Regions from separate parts of the Luteibacter anthropi genome, predicted to be linked through region 2. Evidence: riboswitches for the same ligand, from Rfam matches in the RefSeq annotation. Region 2 holds a riboswitch; the other holds the start of a gene.
The links. Region 2 has a riboswitch for fluoride ahead of KR767_RS16885 (hypothetical protein). Riboswitches for the same ligand answer to the same signal wherever they lie in the genome.
Positions count from the first base shown of each region.

Region 1: linked by a shared signal. The riboswitch ahead of KR767_RS15695 (voltage-gated chloride channel family protein) and the one ahead of KR767_RS16885 (hypothetical protein) in region 2 are both predicted to bind fluoride.

Region 1 is NZ_CP077072.1:3,637,692-3,649,272, forward strand. Features, by position in the region: gene KR767_RS15670 (hypothetical protein) at 34-837, opposite strand; gene KR767_RS15675 (CheR family methyltransferase) at 1,044-1,895, shown strand; gene KR767_RS15680 (hybrid sensor histidine kinase/response regulator) at 1,892-3,061, shown strand; gene KR767_RS15685 (response regulator) at 3,133-3,870, shown strand; gene KR767_RS15690 (response regulator) at 3,896-7,309, shown strand; fluoride riboswitch at 7,375-7,436, shown strand; gene KR767_RS15695 (voltage-gated chloride channel family protein) at 7,518-8,834, shown strand; gene KR767_RS15700 (phospholipase D-like domain-containing protein) at 8,831-10,084, opposite strand; gene KR767_RS15705 (aromatic alcohol reductase) at 10,112-11,053, opposite strand; gene KR767_RS15710 (winged helix-turn-helix transcriptional regulator) at 11,160-11,546, shown strand; gene KR767_RS15715 (hypothetical protein) at 11,497-11,581, shown strand, end outside.
Region 2 is NZ_CP077072.1:3,973,697-3,980,151, forward strand. Features, by position in the region: gene crcB (fluoride efflux transporter CrcB) at 1-64, opposite strand, end outside; gene KR767_RS16865 (hypothetical protein) at 76-621, opposite strand; gene KR767_RS16870 (DUF211 domain-containing protein) at 618-920, opposite strand; gene eno (phosphopyruvate hydratase) at 917-2,212, opposite strand; gene KR767_RS16880 (histidine phosphatase family protein) at 2,209-2,862, opposite strand; gene KR767_RS16885 (hypothetical protein) at 2,859-3,326, opposite strand; fluoride riboswitch at 3,386-3,450, opposite strand; gene KR767_RS16890 (MutS-related protein) at 3,488-5,020, opposite strand; gene KR767_RS16895 (MutS-related protein) at 5,017-6,455, opposite strand, start outside.

The DNA of each region.
Region 1 (11,581 bases), 330 kb from region 2:
TCCACTTACGTGGAATCTGACCGAACGGATGCATCACTGTGTACAGCGTGACACCAGGGGCACGCCGCGCGCGGCGGCGATGTCCTGCGCAGATGCGGGAGGCAGGTCATCGGCAGCAGCAAAAACGATGCGTACGCGCTGCGACTGGCCGCTATCGTCGCGGATATTGCCCGTGCCCTCGAACTGGACCAGACGATGCCCGGCCACGGTATAGGTCATCACCACGCTGGGTGCGATGACACCCAGCAGGCCGCCCAGGGCCATGCGGAAATGCCGATATTGCGGGGAAGCGGGCGAGTCGTCGTCAGGGCCGAGCTTGATCCGGAGGGCATCGAGCCGGCTCGGCACGACGAAGCGTGCGGTCGTTCCGGCGTCACGATCGATGGCCGCCCAGTGCTCACGGACGAAATCGTCGAACCCGGCATCCACGACCGTGTCGGGACGCAACGGCAGTTCCGCCGACTCGGCACGTTTGCCTGGATTGCGTTGCACGACAATCTTCAGGCGGGCGTCCTGCGCATGCACACTTTCCCGGTATCCCGTTCGCTGGTCTTCGAAGTCGATGTCGGGAGCCCACGGATCGCCGCGATATGTCAGGAGCTTGCGGGCAAACGGAGCGCCACCGGGGCAGCGGTAGAGCACAAGCCGGTTCCGCACCCCCGCCTCGTCGAAGACCCAGTGCTCTTCCCGATAACGAAGCTCATCGGTGCCCAGCCGATAGGCCGTGCCGGTGTAATGCGCCTGGGAGGCCGCTTTCAACGGGGGAGCCAGGGCCAGGAGTCCGGAACCCAATCCAAGAGCGGCGGCAAGGCGGCCTAGCGTAAGTACGGGTGTCATGGGGCATCCACGGAGGAAAGTGCCATCGCCCCTGGAGCCCGAGCGAGCGGATTGTTCCCCGTGTCTTACGTGACCTTCCGTGATCCGGATGCATCGGCGCCAGCCCTGTTACCCTCTCCACACTTCCTTCACGCCGGTATCCGGTTAAATTCACGGCTGCCAAATTTGTACGACTCCCCGGCTGGCAGGCTCGGGGCCCGCTCTCCATGTCCGGAAGTCCGCCGGTGACCGATGAATCGACGCAACTTTTCGATCTGGAGCTCAGGCTCCTGCTGGAAGCCGTCTACCTGCGCTATCACTTTGATTTCCGTGGCTATGCGTTGAGCTCGATCCGCCGACGGGTGCGCCATGCGATGACCCGGTTCGACTGTGCCCGGGTGAGCGACCTGCAGCACCGGATCATCCATGAGCCGGCATTCTTCGCCGAGGCTATCCAGTACCTCACCGTGCAGGTCTCGGAGATGTTCCGGGACCCGGCCTATTTCCGCGCCCTGCGCGAGGATGTGCTGCCGGTACTGGCGACGTATCCGTCCATCAAGGTCTGGGTGGCCGGGTGCAGCAGTGGCGAGGAAGTGTGGTCGCTGGCGATCATGCTGGCCGAGGAAGGGCTGCTGGAGCGCACGGTGATCTATGCCACCGACATCAACGCCGATGCGTTGACCCGGGCGGAGCAGGGCACCTACCGGGTGGAACGCGTGGCCCAGTTCAGCCGTAACTATGTGGCGGCAGGCGGTCGCGGCTCGCTGTCGGACTACTACACCTCGGCCTATGGCAACGCGGTGTTCAACCGGCGCCTGACGAAACAGGTGGTGTTTGCCGACCATAGCCTCGCCACCGACTCGGTGTTTTCCGAAGTGCACCTCGTGTCCTGCCGCAACGTGCTGATCTATTTCAACCGGGATCTCCAGGATCGGGCGGTGGGTCTGTTTTCCGAGGCACTGGTCCGCAAGGGCTTCCTGGGACTGGGCAGCAAGGAATCACTTCAGTTCGGTGTCCACGCGCCGATGTTCGAGCCGTTCGTTTCCACGCAGCGCATCTACCAGAGGAGGGCATCGTGAGCTTCATCATCGGAACCCCCGTGGCCGCTCCCCGGCCCGAGCGCAGCACCCATTTGCTTATCGTCGACGACATTCCCCAGAACCTCACGGCGATGGAGGCATTGCTGGCGCAGGAGGGCGTGACCATCCTCAAGGCATCCTCGGGTGCCGAAGCGCTGGAGCTGTTGCTCAGGTTCGACGTGGCCCTGGCCCTGCTGGACGTGCAGATGCCGGAGATGGACGGTTTTACCCTTGCCGAGCTGATGCGCGGATCGCAGCGTACGCGGCATGTGCCGATCATTTTCCTCACGGCATCGCCCGATGACCCGGCGCGCTCCTTCAAAGGCTATGAGACGGGCGCCGTGGATTTCCTGCACAAGCCGGTGGAGCCCCGGGTCATCCTGGGCAAGGTCGGCGTGTTCATCCAGTTGTACCGGCAACGGCTGGAGCTGGAGCGGCGCAACGAACAGCTGGAACGCGCCCTGGACCTCAACCAGACCATGATGGCCGTGCTCACCCACGACCTGCGTACGCCCTTGTCGGCCGTGACGCTGTGCGCCGACCGCCTGATCGAGGAGGCCGACGGCACGACCTTCGCTCGCACCGCCTCCTATGTGCGCACCAGCGCGGCCCGCATGTCGCGGATGATCGAGCAGATGCTCGATTTCTCGCGTATCCGGTCATCCACGCTCACCATGGATCTTCAGCCGGCGGACCTCGGCGAGGTCTGCGACGAAGTGGTGGCAGAGATGCGTCGGGCCCATCCGGAGCGGGTCATCGCCCTGTCCACGGCCGGCGACCTGCGCGCCACCTTCGACACCGTGCGGATGGGGCAGGTGGTGACCAACCTGCTCGGCAATGCCGTGCAGCATGGCGAGGGCGCCGAGATCACGGTGCACGTGGATGGCTCGCAGGAAGACATGATCGGTTGCTCGGTGCGCAATGCCGGCCGTATCGCGGATGCGTTGCTTCCGCGATTGTTCGAGCCGTTCAAGGGCACGTTCAACCCAAGCACCGGGTTAGGCCTGGGCCTGTACATCGTGGATCAGTTCGTCAGTGCCCACGGCGGCTCGGTGCATGCGGAGAATAGCGAATCCGGCGTGCGCTTCGACGTGCGTCTTCCGCGCCGGCGCGCTGCCGGCCGACTTGTGCCGGTCGAGGCGAGGCTCACGGAGCGCTCTGCCTGATGCGTCGTCCCACCGAACCCGCCGATGCCGAGCCCGTCGCGGCTACACTCGCGCATCGATCCGGAGCCAGCATGCCCCACACCCGATTCCCTCGCATCATCGGTTTCGAGGTGCCACCCCTCAAGCCCCAGGTGGACGTCATCCGTGACGCGCCCATCGTGGCGTTGCTTGACGTTGCGCCCTCCGATGACTGGGTTCATGCCTTTAATGCCGAAGTGGCAGGCCTGAAGGGCGAACTGGGCCTTGCCGAGGTTTCCATCGAGGCCCACCGTATCTTCTTCTTCGGTTCCACGGCCAATGGCCGGCGCCTGTCGGGTGCCGTGCGCGGGCTCGTGGAACAGGTCACCCGGCTTACGATGGACAGCCGGCTTGCCGGCGGCACGGTCGACACGCCACCTTCCGCGACCGGCACGGGCGACGAGACGTCGTTGGCCGGCTCGCTGGGTACGGTGCTTGTGGTGGAAGACGACGAGATCCTGCGCACCATCGCCTGCGATGTGCTTGCGGGGGCCGGTTGGGAAACACGGGAAGCGGCCGATGCGGCCTCTGCGCTGGCCGTGCTCGCGGCCGATGCCGTGAACGTCGTTTTTACCGACGTCGACATGCCGGGCACCATGGATGGCCTCATGCTGGCGGACCACGTCTTCAATCACTGGCCGGCCATCGGCCTGGTGGTGACGTCCGGTCGCTATTCGGTGGATGCCAGCCGCGTTCCGCGTGGTGGCGTCTTCCTGTCCAAACCCTATCAGCGCCGGCAGTTGCTGGCGGTCATCGATCTGGTGACCCACGCCGCGTCCAGACGCGCCTGATCGTCCCACCTTGCCCTGGTCCTCCATGACTTCCGACCCGAAGCCCCGCCGTCCGTCGCGTCGCGCCACCGGCGACACGCGTACCCTCATCGCCCTGGCGATCGTCATCGTGTTCTTCGTATGCAGCGGCCTGATCGCGGCGTCGAACATACGCACCATCCGCGACGACAACACGCTGGTGATCCGTTCGCAGGAGACCGTAGGCGCCCTGGGCGACATCCTGTCCAGCGTGCAGGATGCGGAAACGGGGCAGCGCGGCTTCCTGCTCACGGGCAACGAGCGCTACCTGGAACCCTACCGCAACGCGCTCGCGATCATTCCGGCACGCATGGATGCCATTCGCAGCGGGGTAAGTGGCGACTCGGGTCAGTCGATGCGCCTGCGTGAACTGGGTTCGCGCGTGCAGGACAAACTGGACGAACTGAACCAGACCATCGAGCTTCGGCGCACTCGTGGCCTGGAAGCGGCCCTGGTCGTGGTCAATTCCGATCGTGGCAAGGCTGCGATGGACGATATCCGCTCGCGCCTGGGTTCGATGCGTGCGGCCGAGTTCGACCAGCGCACCCGGCGCCTGGCGGAAATGGAAACCGCGTACAGCACGGCGTGGACCTCCGGCGCGGCCAGCGCCTTGCTGGGCATCGGCCTGACGTTGTTCGTGGGCATCCTCATCCGTCGCAATGCTGTCGCGCGCGAACGCGAGGCCTGGTTGCAGGCCGGGCGCCTGGAGCTGGGTGCCGCCATGGCGGGCGACAAGGACATGAGCGAGCTGGCGGGCGTGATCCTGTCCTTTCTCGCCCGCTTCCTGCGCGCCGAGGCGGGCCTCCTGTTCACGCCGTCGGCTCGCGGTTTCGAACGCGCCGGCGCCGTGGGCGTGGCACCGGAAGAGCCCGGCACGGCAAGCCGCACTACCGGCAGCCTGTTGAGCCGGGCCGTCGACGAGCGCCGTGTCGTGGTGGTGTCCGACGTGCCGGAGGGCTATTTCCAGGTGGGTTCCGGACTGGGCAAGGCACCGCCGCGTCACCTGGTGATCGTGCCGACGATCGGTGACGACCAGGTCCAGGGTGTCGTGGAACTGGGCTTTTTCAATCCGGTGGACGCCGAAGTAGTCGCCCTGCTGGAGCAGGCGTCGCCGGCCATCGCCATCGCGCTTCGCTCGGCCGCGTACCGCGCCGAATTGTCCCGTCTTCTCGAAGAGACCATGCGCCAGTCCGAAACCCTTCAGTTGCAGGGCGAAGAGCTGCGGGCGTCCAATGAGGAACTGGAAGAGCAGAGCAGGGCCTTGCGCGAATCGCAGCAGGAGCTGGAATCGCAGCAGGCCGAGCTGGAGCAGACCAACGCCCACCTGGCCGGACAGTCGCAGCAGCTGGAAGCCCAGCGCGACGAGCTGGCGCTCGCCAACGAAGCCATCGAGGCAAAGGCGCACGAAGTGCAGCGCGCCAGCCAGTACAAGTCCGAGTTCCTGGCCAACATGAGCCACGAACTGCGTACGCCGCTGAACTCCGCGCTGATCCTTTCCAAGCTGCTGGCAGACAATGCGCACGGCAACCTCACCGAAGAACAGGTGAAGTTCGCCCGCACCATCCACGCCTCGGGTGCCGATCTGCTCACGCTCATCAACGACATCCTCGACCTGTCGAAGATCGAGGCGGGCCATGTCGAGGTCCGTGGCGAAACCTTCGAGGTGAAGGGTCTGCTGGACGATATCGCCGCGTTGTTCTCGCCGGTGGCGAACGAGAAGGGCCTCACGCTCGACGTATCGTCGGCTACTGACTGCCCGGCATTTATCGAGAGCGATCGCCTGCGTATCGAGCAGGTGCTCAAGAACCTGTTGTCCAACGCCCTCAAGTTCACCGAAGCCGGAAGCGTGAATCTTTCGGTGCGAGCCGGCGCGAAGGGCATGGTGGTCTTTTCGGTCACCGACACCGGCATCGGCATCGCTGCGGACCAGCAGGCGCGCATCTTCGATGCGTTCCAGCAGGCGGACGGATCGATCAGCCGCCGCTACGGCGGCACGGGCCTGGGCCTGTCCATTTCGCTTGAGCTGGCGCGCCTGCTCGGCGGCGATATCTCCGTCGCAAGCGACCCGGGCCGGGGCAGCATGTTCACGCTGACCATCCCCGTGCGGCTCGCGAGCGCCCAGGCCGTGGTTGCGCGCGCACCGGCACCGGCCGTCGTTCCGATGCCTCCTGCACACCGCCCGGTCATGGCGCCCGCACCTGTCGCGCAGCGTGCTCCGGCGCCGGTATCCATCGATCCGCGCCATCTCATCCTGGTCATCGAGGACGACGTGGCGTTTGCCGGCATCGTCAGCCAGCTGGCCGAGGAAATGGGCTTCCGCTCGCTGGTGACCTCCACCGCGTCCGAGGCGCTGGCCGTGGCACGCGAGCAGATGCCACATGCCATCGTGCTCGACGTGGGGCTGCCGGACCAGTCGGGTCTGTCGGTGCTGGATATCCTCAAGCACGACGTGCGCACGCGTCATATCCCGATCCATGTCGTATCGGCGGAAGACCATTCGCGCACGGCGCTGTCGCTGGGCGCGGTGGGTTACCTGGTGAAACCGACCACCCGCGAGGCGCTGGCCCGCGTTCTGGATTCGCTGGAATCGCGACTGTCGCAGCGCCCCCGTCGCGTGCTCGTGGTCGAGGACGACGCGGTGCAGCTCGATGCCATCCGTCACCTGCTGGCGTCGGCGGATGTGGAAACCATCGGTGCCTCGTCTGCCGCCGATTGCCTCTCGTTGCTCAGCCACGAGACCTTCGACTGCATGGTGCTCGACCTGTCGTTGCCCGATACGTCCGGCTTCGCACTGCTGGAAACGCTCAGCAGCCAGGATACGTACGCGTTCCCGCCGGTGATCGTCTACACGGGGCGCGTGCTCTCCGCAGCAGAAGAAGACCGCCTGCGTCGTTATTCCAGCTCGATCATCATCAAGGGCGCGCGCTCGCCGGAACGCCTGCTCGACGAGGTGTCGTTGTTCCTGCATCGCGTGATTTCGGAACTGCCCGAGCCGCAGCAGGGCATGATCCGCGCGGCGCTGAATCGCGACGCCACGCTGGAAGGCCGTCGCATCCTTCTGGTGGAAGACGACGTACGCAACGTCTATGCCCTGATGAGTGTGCTCGAACCGCACGGCTGCGAGCTGACGATTGCCCGCAACGGTCAGGAGGCCATCGACGCGCTCCACGCGTCCGTGGATGGCGCGGATATCGACCTGGTGCTCATGGACATCATGATGCCGGTGAAGGATGGCCTGACCGCCACCCGCGAGATTCGCCAGGATCCGCGCTTTGCCGATCTGCCGATCATTGCGCTCACCGCCAAGGCGATGCCGGACGACCAGCAGCAGTGCCTGCAGGCAGGTGCGAACGATTACGTAGCCAAGCCGCTCGACGTGGACAAGCTGCTGTCGCTGATCCGCGTCTGGCTTACCGCCTGACCTTCGACGGGCGAGGCAAGGCGCAATAACCCGCGGCTTTAACAAGCCCGGGTGACCCGCTACACTGGCGGCACGGAGATGGCATGCCTCCGCGAACCGCCCTCGGGCTGATGATGCCTACGTATCCTGGAATCCTCCGGGGCGTAGGCTCGTGCGTTTCTCGCCCCGTTATTCCAGGTGTTTCAACGACACACCTTTTGGAATCCGCATGCGACGCCTTCGTTCACTGGAACAATGGGAACTGCTTCCCTACATGGGCAAGTGGCTGCTCATGGCTTGCGCGGCTGCCGTTCTGGCCGGCTCCGCTTCCGCTTTCTTTCTCCTGGCTCTGGAATGGGCGACGAACACCCGCGAGGCATCGCCGTGGCTGATCGGCTTTCTTCCCTTGGCAGGTTTCGTGGTGGGCTGGGCGTATCAGCGTGTGGGCAAGTCGGTGGAGGCGGGCAATAACCTCATCATCGACGAGATCCACGACCCTCGTAAGATCATCCCCCGGCGCATGGTGCCGCTGGTGCTTATCGGCACGGTGGTATCCCATCTCTTCGGCGCATCGGTGGGACGCGAGGGTACGGCCGTGCAGATGGGCGGTGCGCTGGCCGACCAGCTGACTCATGTATTCCGGCTGCGAGCCGACGACCGGCGCATCCTGCTGATGGCCGGCATGAGTGGTGGTTTTGCCGCAGTGTTCGGCACGCCGCTGGCAGGTGCATTGTTTGGCCTGGAAGTACTGGCTATCGGGCGCATGCGCTACGACGCGCTGTTTCCCTGCGTGATTGCCGCCATCGTGGCCGATCAGGTCTGCCTGGCGTGGGGTGTTCACCACACCCACTACGTGGTGGATCATGTCTGCGCACTCACGCTGCTGCCGGTGCTGGGCGTGATCGCGGCAGGTATCGTTTTCGGCCTCGTGGGCCTGCTCTTTGCCACGGCCACACATCATCTGGGTGGCTGGATGAAGCGGCGGATTGCCTATGCGCCACTACGCCCGTTGCTGGGTGGTGCGGTGATTGCGCTGTCTGTCAGCGTCCTGCCTGCATGGCGGTATATCGGACTGGGCATTCCGACCATCGTGGAAGCCTTTCAGCATCCTGTTGCGCCCTGGGATTTCGCGGGCAAGTTTGCCTATACGGTCGCGTCGCTGGCGTCGGGCTTCAAGGGTGGCGAGGTGACACCGCTGTTCTATATCGGCGCCACGCTGGGTAATGCGCTGGCACCTCTGCTGCATCTGCCTGTCGGGATGTTGGCCGGGTTGGGTTTCGTCGCGGTATTCGCCGGCGCGGCGAACGTGCCGCTGGCCTGCACGGTGATGGCGATCGAACTGTTCGGGCCGTCCATCGCGCCGTTCGCACTGATTGCGTGCGTTGTGAGCTATCTGTTTTCCGGACACGCAGGCATTTATCACGCCCAGCGCCTTGGCCGGGCCAAGCATGTGCGGCACCTGCCGGAGGATCTGCGGCTGGCCGAGGTCAAGGCATACAGGAAGAAGCTACGCGAGACCCCGGCCGTGACGGACGACGTACCTTAAGGCTGTTTCGCGGTGGGCTGGAATGCGCTTAGCGGCTTGACGTAAGGGCCGTTCCAGTCTGCGTCGAAGATGCGGCCAAGGGGGCGCACCAGCGGGCCGTGGATGAAGATCGAGGCATTCACGGCACTTTCGAAGTAGCTCCAGCTCCAGTTGCCGGTGCCGACAAAGCCCGACTCGTCGTCGACGAGAGCGTACTTGGCATGTTCGACACGGGCGTAGGGAATGGGGCCGGACGACGCCTGCGGCAGGCTGGAATACTTCACTTCCACGCCGGGCATGAGCGCCAGGCTTTGCAGGTAGGCGAGGTCATGGCCGCGCAGTGCCCAGTCGGCCACGATGACCTGTACCTGCACGCCGCGTGCGGCGGCATTGCGGATGGCAAGATCCAGTGCGGTCCAGTAGCCCTTGGGGCCGAAGTCCTTGAAGGCCGACATCGTCATCACCTGGATGCGGATGCGGGTGCGTGCCTGGTCGAGCATCTGCGTCAGCGTCGGTGCTTCCAGCGTCAGCCAGGACGGCTGGAGCGCTGCGGGGCTGAAGGCGGGGAAGATAGTCGACGGGCCATCGTCCTTGCCGTTGATGACGACGGGGGAGAGCACGGTGGCCGGTTCGAACGAGGGGGCGGGTACGAGCGGTGCGGCCACCAGCGCATCGGCCGGTTTTTCGGCCAGGTGCCACAGGTGGTCGAATTCCGCACGGAACGTCTTGCCGATGCGTTCGTCGCCGATATGCACGCCCACTTCGTGGATGTGCTGGATGGCACGCCAATCCCAGTTCTGGCTGCCCACGAAGACATCGCGATCGTCGATCTCCATGAACTTCACGTGCAGCACGCCGCCGGTGAGGTCCTTTACCGGCATCTGGCGGATCGTGATGCCGGGCAGGCCCGTCAGTGCATCGACCCAGGGCTGGCTTTCATGCATGAAGCTGGTGTCGATGAGCAAGTTCACCCGCACCCCTTTCTTCGCCTGCGCGACCAGCGCATCCACGATGGGCGAAAGCGCATGGCCGGGCGGGTTGGTCAGGTAGAAGGCGGCGATGTCGATATGGTCTTTCGCGCCCTTGATCATCGACAGCCAGGTAGGGCCGGTGCGTGCCGTATCGGGCAGGCCGTAGCTGGTTTCTTCCGGAACGCTCTCGACCCATTCGAAGGTGCTTTGCTGGCGCGCCGCCGGAGCCGCATGGCTCGACAGGGGAATCAGTGCAAAAGCGGCGGCAAGGGCCAGCAGGGGACGGCGGGTTGAGCGCATGCGGAGGAACCTGGCGAGTGTTGATCGTTATAGAGTAACACCGCCGTGTGACGGTTGGTTCGCGTGCGCCGCAAGCCACGCAGGAACCTCGGTCACCGCGATATCCTGCGCTGCGTTGAAGGTGACGGCCTTGTCCCAGGCAACGCCGGTATCGCGCGCGAAGGCCAGGTGGTACCGGCGCATCTTGTCGTGCGGATGGGCCTGCACGGCGTCGCGCAGTGCGTCGACGGTCCACAGGTTGCGCTGCGTTTTCCTGCCCAGGTAAGCGTCCACCATGTCGGCCAGGCGTTCGTAAGTAAACGTGTCGCCCGCCACGAAGATCACCTTGTCGTCGATGCGAGGCTCATGGGCGAGGATGGCAGCGGTGAGCTGCCCGATGTCTTCGGGCGTGGTCACGGTGAGGCGGTTGTCCCAGCGCCCCAGTGCATTCACTTTCGCCGCTTCGAGATCGACAACGCCGAAGGCAGGTTCAAAGAGGAAACTGGTGAACATGCCGGTGGATACGATGACCCAGTGCGTGCGCGACTGCGCCCGCAGCATGTCGCGCACGTCGAGCTGTTCGTCGAAGATGCCCTGGTCACTGCCGCGTCCCACGACGTCGTAATCCACGCCGAACTGCCAGGGCACGTAGCGATCCACCCCCGCGCGAAGCACGGCGGCAGTGATGCGGCGTTGCGTGCCCGCGCCGCCGACGAACCCCGTGCAGCAGATGACCGTGGCGTAGGACGCGAATATACCGGCAAGCTCTTCTTCCGGTGCGCTGGCGAGGTCACAGCGGACGATATCCACGCCAAGCGCACACAGGGCAGCATCGCGGGTCGAATCCGTTTCGTGTGGCCGGGCAGGTCGTAGCAGCACGCTGAGCCTGCCCTTGACCGGCTGCGCCGCGAGGGACTTCAGTACCGCCATGCCCAGTTCCCCCGCGCCGATGACAAGGGTGTGCTGTTCCGTGGTTTTGATCGCGGGCATCGTTTTTCGACTTCTGTGGGGAGACGTGGCATAAGCTGAGGTGCGGGCGATTCGCGGACAAGAAGGCACACGAGTGATACCGGACGACATTCCCTTCGCAGAGGTCATGGCGCGCTCACGGGCGGCCTGCGAGGCACTGAGCGACGAAGACGGCGGCCTGAAGCGCGAGGTGCTGGCCCATGCGGGCAATCGCTGGTCCCTGGGCATCGTGTACGAGCTGGGCGTGGCGGGGACGCTTCGCCATGCCGAACTCGCGCGTCGGCTTCGTGGCGTCACCCAGCGCATGCTCACCAGGTCGCTACGGCAGCTTGAGCGCGACGGGCTCATCGCACGGCACGACCATGCCGAAGTGCCGCCACGGGTGGATTACACGCTTACATCGCTTGGAAAAGGCCAGCTGACGGGGATGCTGCCGCTGTGGACGTGGGTTATGGATAACGCAGATGCCTTCCGCGCCGCACGTCACCGCTTCGATGGTGATGACGCGACCTGACCGGAATCGTTACCATGCCCGGCTGACAGACGTAT
Region 2 (6,455 bases):
GGAGGTAGCGAAGAAATGTGCCAAGGGTGGCGCCGATGCATAGCGCTAAGGCGGTAAGGGGCATGGGAAGACTCATCAGGCAATGTGAAGAAACGCGCCAAGTGTGCTCAGCAAGCCGCCTACCAATACCAGCGCGACAATCCATCGGATGGGACGTCCGTGGACGGTGTGCGATAGCCACACACCGAGTGCCCCGAGAGCCGTGAGCGAGACAAAGAGAGGGGCTGACCGCCATGAGGGCACCAAGATGGCCATAGACATCGGGACAAGAGCCCCTGCAAACGTGGCGCCGCAGGCTGCCGACGCCTTGACGGCGGCCTCGCGAAAGGCCGCCTTACCGAGTTGGCTGGCAGCGAGTTGTCCGTGGGCAAGAAGATTGAGCTGTCGCTCCGCTTCGATGAATTCGCTGCGCAGGTCGGCGTAATGGGCGACGAGGAAGATGAAGGCACCCGAGACAGCCGAGGCGACGGCCACGCGAAGAGCTAGCGTAAGGCTCATGGGCGCCGCACCCGGGAGCAGATGACCGGCTCCCAGTGTCAGCGCCGTCAATATCCCATCGACCAGTCCGGCGACCAGATCAAGACGAATAGCCACGAACGCCCACGGGTTGGATGGCCTCATCGATGCCGCTCCACCGCATCGATGAGGCGCTCGCCACACACGAGCTGGTCAACGCTGTGCACCACAGCGCCGGACTCATGTATCGCCGCCACGATTTGCTCGATATCCAGCCCATTGCCCTCGATGGTCAGATCCATGCCAACGGTCTCGATGTCGATCTCCCCCACGGTCAGGTTCAGGGCTTCGACACCGCGGCAGGCTGACACGGCCTTGGCAATGTCCTCCAACGATGGCCGTGCGACTGCCTTGTCGACGTCCATCACGATACGTCGAACGTTGAATGCGGTGGATGGGTTCACGCGGCCTCCGTGCGATTGAGGGTCTTGAAGGCTGCGCCCCCCGGAAAACGGGCAAGGCTTCCCAGTTCGCGCTCGATCCGCAGAAGCTGGTTGAACTTAGCCGTGCGCTCACCGCGACAACCGGATCCGGTCTTCAGGTGCCCCCCACCCAACGCTACGGCGAGATCCGCAATGAACGAATCTTCGGTCTCTCCGGAGCGGTGCGACACATAGATGCCGTAGCCGGCGGATTGGGCGAGTCCGGCGCACGCGAAGGTTTCGGTTAACGTTCCAATTTGGTTGGGCTTGATGAGGACCGAGTTAGCGACCGATCGCTGGATGCCCATCTCGACGTAGGCAGGGTTCGTACAGAACAAATCGTCCCCCACCAATTCAACGCGGTTGCCCAGTCGCTTCGTCGCCTCGACCCAGCCCTCCCAGTCGTCTTCGCCCATCGGATCTTCAAGCAAACGGATCGGATAGGCTTTAAGCCAGCGGTCCCAGAGGTCGATGAGCTCGCCACTGTCCATGGTGATTCCCATCCGGGGAAAGACATACGTGCCGTTGTCCTGCCAGAACGCGCTGACGGCCGGGTCAAGGCCGATACTCACGTCGTGGCTGGGTCGGTATCTCGCCAGGACGATGGCGTCCAGGATGATCTCTACGGCTTCTTCGTGCGACTTAAGGTGCGGTGCGAAGCCGCCCTCGTCGCCCACCGCCGTGCTGTAGCCACTTTTGCCCAGCCGCTTCTTGAGGGCGTGAAAAACCCCTTCGCCCATCTCGATCGACTCGGCAAAGGAGGTCGCCCCGTGTGGCAGGATCTTGAACTCCTGAAAATCGAGCGTGCTGTCCGCATGAGCGCCGCCGTTGATGACATTCAGGCATGGCACCGGCAGCAAGGCGCTACCCGGCGCAAGGTGCTCGTGCAGTGGCTTCTTAGCGGCCACAGCGCATGCACGCGCGAACGCCATCGAGACGGCGAGCATGGCGTTTGCGCCCAGCACTGTCTTTTGCACAGTGCCATCGAGCGCAATCAAGCGGTCATCCAGGTCGGCCTGGCGAGCGAACGCGTCCCCAGCCAATGCGGGTGCAATGATGTCGAGGACGTTGCGAACGGCGTGTCGGACGCCTCGTCCCCCGTACCGTGTGCCCCCATCTCTCAGTTCATGAGCCTCCTTTCGACCTGTTGAGGCACCGGAGGGGACGATCGCGCGGCCCTGCGCACCGTATTCCAGCGTGACGACGGCCTCGATGGTCGGAAAGCCACGCGAGTCGAGGACTTCGAGGGCATCGATACGGCGGATCTGGTTCATGCAATCTCCTTGGTCTGTGCGACACCGGTGTCTTCTGTAGAACGTAAGTGGCTTGTCTGGTTGACGTGCACGATCGACGGCGCGCCGTGCGTGAACTCGATGACGGTCATCCCGGCCGGGTCGACACGCCACCGTCGATAGCCCTCCAGCGTTTGACCGGCGAAGTAACTCAGAAGTACGCGAATCGTGGAGTCATGGGAGACGACGAGGAGGGCCTGGTCTTCCGTCATCCGGGTAAGCAGGAGCTCGGTTGCCTTGACGGCGCGAGCCTGCACGTCCAGCAGAGATTCGCCGCCGGTGAACCGGAAACGGCCGGGAATGCTTTGCCACGCAGCCCACGCCTCAGGTTCATCGCGTGCGATATCGGCATGCGCGCGACCGGTCCAGTTCCCGTAATCAATGTCGTCCAGACCGGCTTCGACGCATGGCTCGCCGCCCCATTGCATCGTGATGGCTGTCGCTGTTTCGTGCGCCCGGCGGCGGGGGCTAGAGACCACCATGCCGATGGGCAACCACCGCTCCATCGCTGCCGAAAGCTCGGGAAGTTGGGCGCGACCTTTGCCTGACAGATCCAGCTCGTACCGACCTCGAAACATCGGTGGATCAAGGCCATCAACGTGGCCATGCCGGATAAGAATGAGACGCTTCATACCGCACCCCCACGCCCATCACCGGTGAGGGCGACCAGTCGAGGTAGCTCACTACGTTGCGCGAACTCGCCTAGAAGTCCTTCCGGAAAAGGTGTCGTCACGATGATCCCGGTGACCGCGTGCGAGGCGGCGACTGCGAGCAGGTTGTCCACATTGGGATGTTCAATGTAGGTCCCGTCAACATCCAGGCCTGCCTTGGCAGCGAAGCGCGAGAAGGTTGAGAGGTCATCGCTCAATGCACGCGCATAGTCCGTTCGGTCATGGGGATCGGCTCGCAGGTCTGCCGCGACGAGGAACAGCGCCGCGCCCCCTTCGCGTGCGTGCTCCATCCCGGCGGCGACTGCTTCATCGGCCGCAGGGGTTCCATCGTAAAGAACCATCCAGCGGACGGGCTGCGGTGCGTCCCATTTGCCGGCGGCGACGGCATCATGCGGCGGACGAAGATGATGGGTGATGGCATTCATAGTGCACTCCGAAGTCAGGAGCGCAGCCGGCGAATGGAACTACCCAACCGCCATGCTGCGCGTGGGTAGGCATCATCAGCCGCTCGGCGGTTGGGTCAGGAGGAATGCCATCTCCTGTAAGCCGTACGCTACTCCTTCCCGGGCAGCCATAACAAGCAAGATCATGGGTTTATTTCACTCGCGAGTGGCATCCGTTCAGCCCGTGGTCTGATCGGAGCTTCGCCAAATACCTGGTTGAAGATGTCCCTCGCGTGGCTCGACTTATCCGGAGGGTTGGGGTCAAACCGATAGCCTCTTTGTCCATCAAGGCCACGTTCGACCTGCCAGTCTGTATGGCAACTGGTGACGACCTCGGACAACGTCGCCAAGTGCGTTACGGCGACCACGTGGTGACCTGCAGCGGCCAATGAATCGAAGAGAATCGCGGCAAGGGCCGTGGCTTCCCGGGCGTCGGTACTGGAGAGCGACTCGTTGGAAAGGACAAGCGAGTGCTTTCCGAGCTCGTCGATCAGCCGACTCCACCGCAGGAGTTCCTCGTCGAACTTTCCGTGCTTTAACTCGTTGTCTTCTGCTTGCTTGAAGTGCGAGAAGAAACCATCGAACAAGTCGCACTCATATGAGGTGGCCGGAACCGGCGAGCCAATTTGGGCAAGCCACTGGGCTTGACCCAGCGCACGGAGGAACGTGGTCTTCCCGCCTTGATTCGGGCCGGTGATGATCGCTAGCGGCGCGGGCGACGAATCAAAGGCATTGGCAACCGCTGTTCCCGGCGGTCGTAAGGCGACGCTTAACGGAATTAAGCCGCCCGCGGTGATGCCTTTCTTGCCTTTCGGGAAGAGGGGGACGCACAACGGTGTCCCAGCATCGTGCGACGCGTGGCTCCATTGCGCGACCGCCAGGTAATACGCGAGTTCTCGCCGTACCAGGTCGAAGAATCCAAGAAGGTAGTCGACCGACTGTGCCAACGCGTTGGCGACCTCATTGATGCTCTTGTCCCTCAGCTCACCCAACGCACGAGCACCGCCCTCGTCGCGGTCGGCAATTCGTATGGTGTGCTTCCCCGGAACGTAGCCGAGCATCCGAGTCCACCAACGTCGTGGTGGTCCACTTCGTGCTCGCAGGGTCAAATCGATACTCTGGTTCATCGGTCCGAGACGCGCGGTTACGGAGAGCTCGCCGCGGTCGGCCAATCGCTCCAGATGCGTTGAGACCTCGTTGAGATAGCCGTCATCCAGATTTTCCCGTAACTCGCTCAGCCATTGCGTTACGCGATCGGCGGATGCCGTGGTGATCCACCGATCGGCGACTGTGCGTGTTTGACGAAGCGCGTCAAGCAACTCTTTCAGGACGCTGACGCTTCCGTGCAGGATCGACGAGGCGTAGACACCGTAGAACCCGCTTGTACTTCGCCGCTTCGCATCCATAGCGTCGCGCGCAATATCGTGCAGCTCCTGTGCCATCGCCAGGTGGTCGGCCACGTCCGCAAGGACCGCCTGACGTGAGCGAATGACGTCACCCGTGGAGAGCGGCGCCGCAAAGACAGCAGTGACGATGGCCTTTAACGGCCGGTCGTTCGCTGAAATCGCCTCCACGATAAGGTCAAGATCCAGGTCTGCCCATGCGGCAGGCGCGGCGGCCCTAACATCATCGTGCGCCACGAGATCGCTATTAGGCCAAAGAAGGCGCGGCTTCATCGCATCATCCTCTTGGCCAGCTGCGCTTGGGTAAGGCCGTAGCTTGCGGCCAACGCCTCCGTATGGGCCTGTCCTTCTGGAGGGCCTCGACGTATGCGGTAAGTGCGTTGCCGAGCGTCCTCGGTGGTGACACTGCCTATCCAGCTGGCCATCGCTGGTCCAGCCTGCGCCAACTCCCAGAGGAAAGTCACACACACAATCGTGGCGCCACGATCGACTAGCCGCTCTAAGATGTCGCGCGAGAGGTCAATCGCATCGGCCGTCGTCGTCGAGGCGAAGAGTTCGTTGAGTATCACCAACGTATCCGGGTCGGCACGTTCAACGATTTCGTGGATCCGCACCAGGTCGTCTTTCAATTTGCCGCGCTGAGAACCCGCCAGTTCTGCGCGCTCGAAATGCGTCTCTACACAGCGCACAAAGGGAATAGACGCGGATCGGGAAGGCACAGGGCAACCGACTCGAGCAAGCACGTGCAGCTGGCCCCAGATCCGAGCGAAGGTCGTTTTCCCCGCTTGGTTGGGCCCGGTGATAACGATAAGTTGCTCGGCAGCAGTTCTGTCCAGGTCGTTACGGACAACATGCGTCGGGTCACCTATCGCCGGATGAAGCAGGGCTACGTCTGCGGCCTCAACGACAATCGTCCTATCGTGCGCCGCGATGAACTCCGGCAAACACCACGGCTGGCCCAGACGCTCGCTCTCCTGGACCACATCGAACACCGTTGTATAAAACGCCACCTCGCTCCGAACTTGGGCGACGACGGGATCGATAGGGTCCGCGTAGTCAGCGGCAAAGCGCGTCAGCTCATCGAATAGAACTCGGTGCTCGTCCGCCAACTCGATGAGAATCCGCTCTTCAAGGCCGTTGAGATGCCGCGGGCCCTGGTACGCCGTACGGTAGTCCTTGGCCCCGTCGACGCGAAAGCGCGCGAAGGCCTGCGCGACGACTGCCGCATAATCCTCGTCGCGCGCCACGCTCTCGACGGCGACGTAACCCGGTCCCAGACGCAGTCCATAGCGGAGCACGTCCAGCTCGCTCTCGAGCTTCGACGCGCGGTTTGCCATGGCGAGGAAGCCATCGGACGCCGCATAGGTCGATAAATAGTGCGTCAGTCCGGCCAGCGCGTCGGACGCCGCCGGGCCTTGCCGGAGTGCTTGTAGGATGTCCCTTACGCCGGTGCAGTAGGCGCTCACTGCCGTGAGTTGGTAACGGGCTAGTTCCAGCGTCGACGCCTGCTCGTTTGCCCTCGTGGCGGCTTTCTCGTAAACCGTCATGGCCTGGAGAAATGCCCCGAAGGCGCGCCTGATCGGCGCAGCGTTCAGGTCGCGGAAGACTCCCTGACGGAAGACGGCTTCAGCGGTGGTCGCCGCCGGGGCCTTGAGAAAAGGACGAATGTCCAGAGCGCCGGGCTGTTCAGCGATCGCGAGAGCCCACC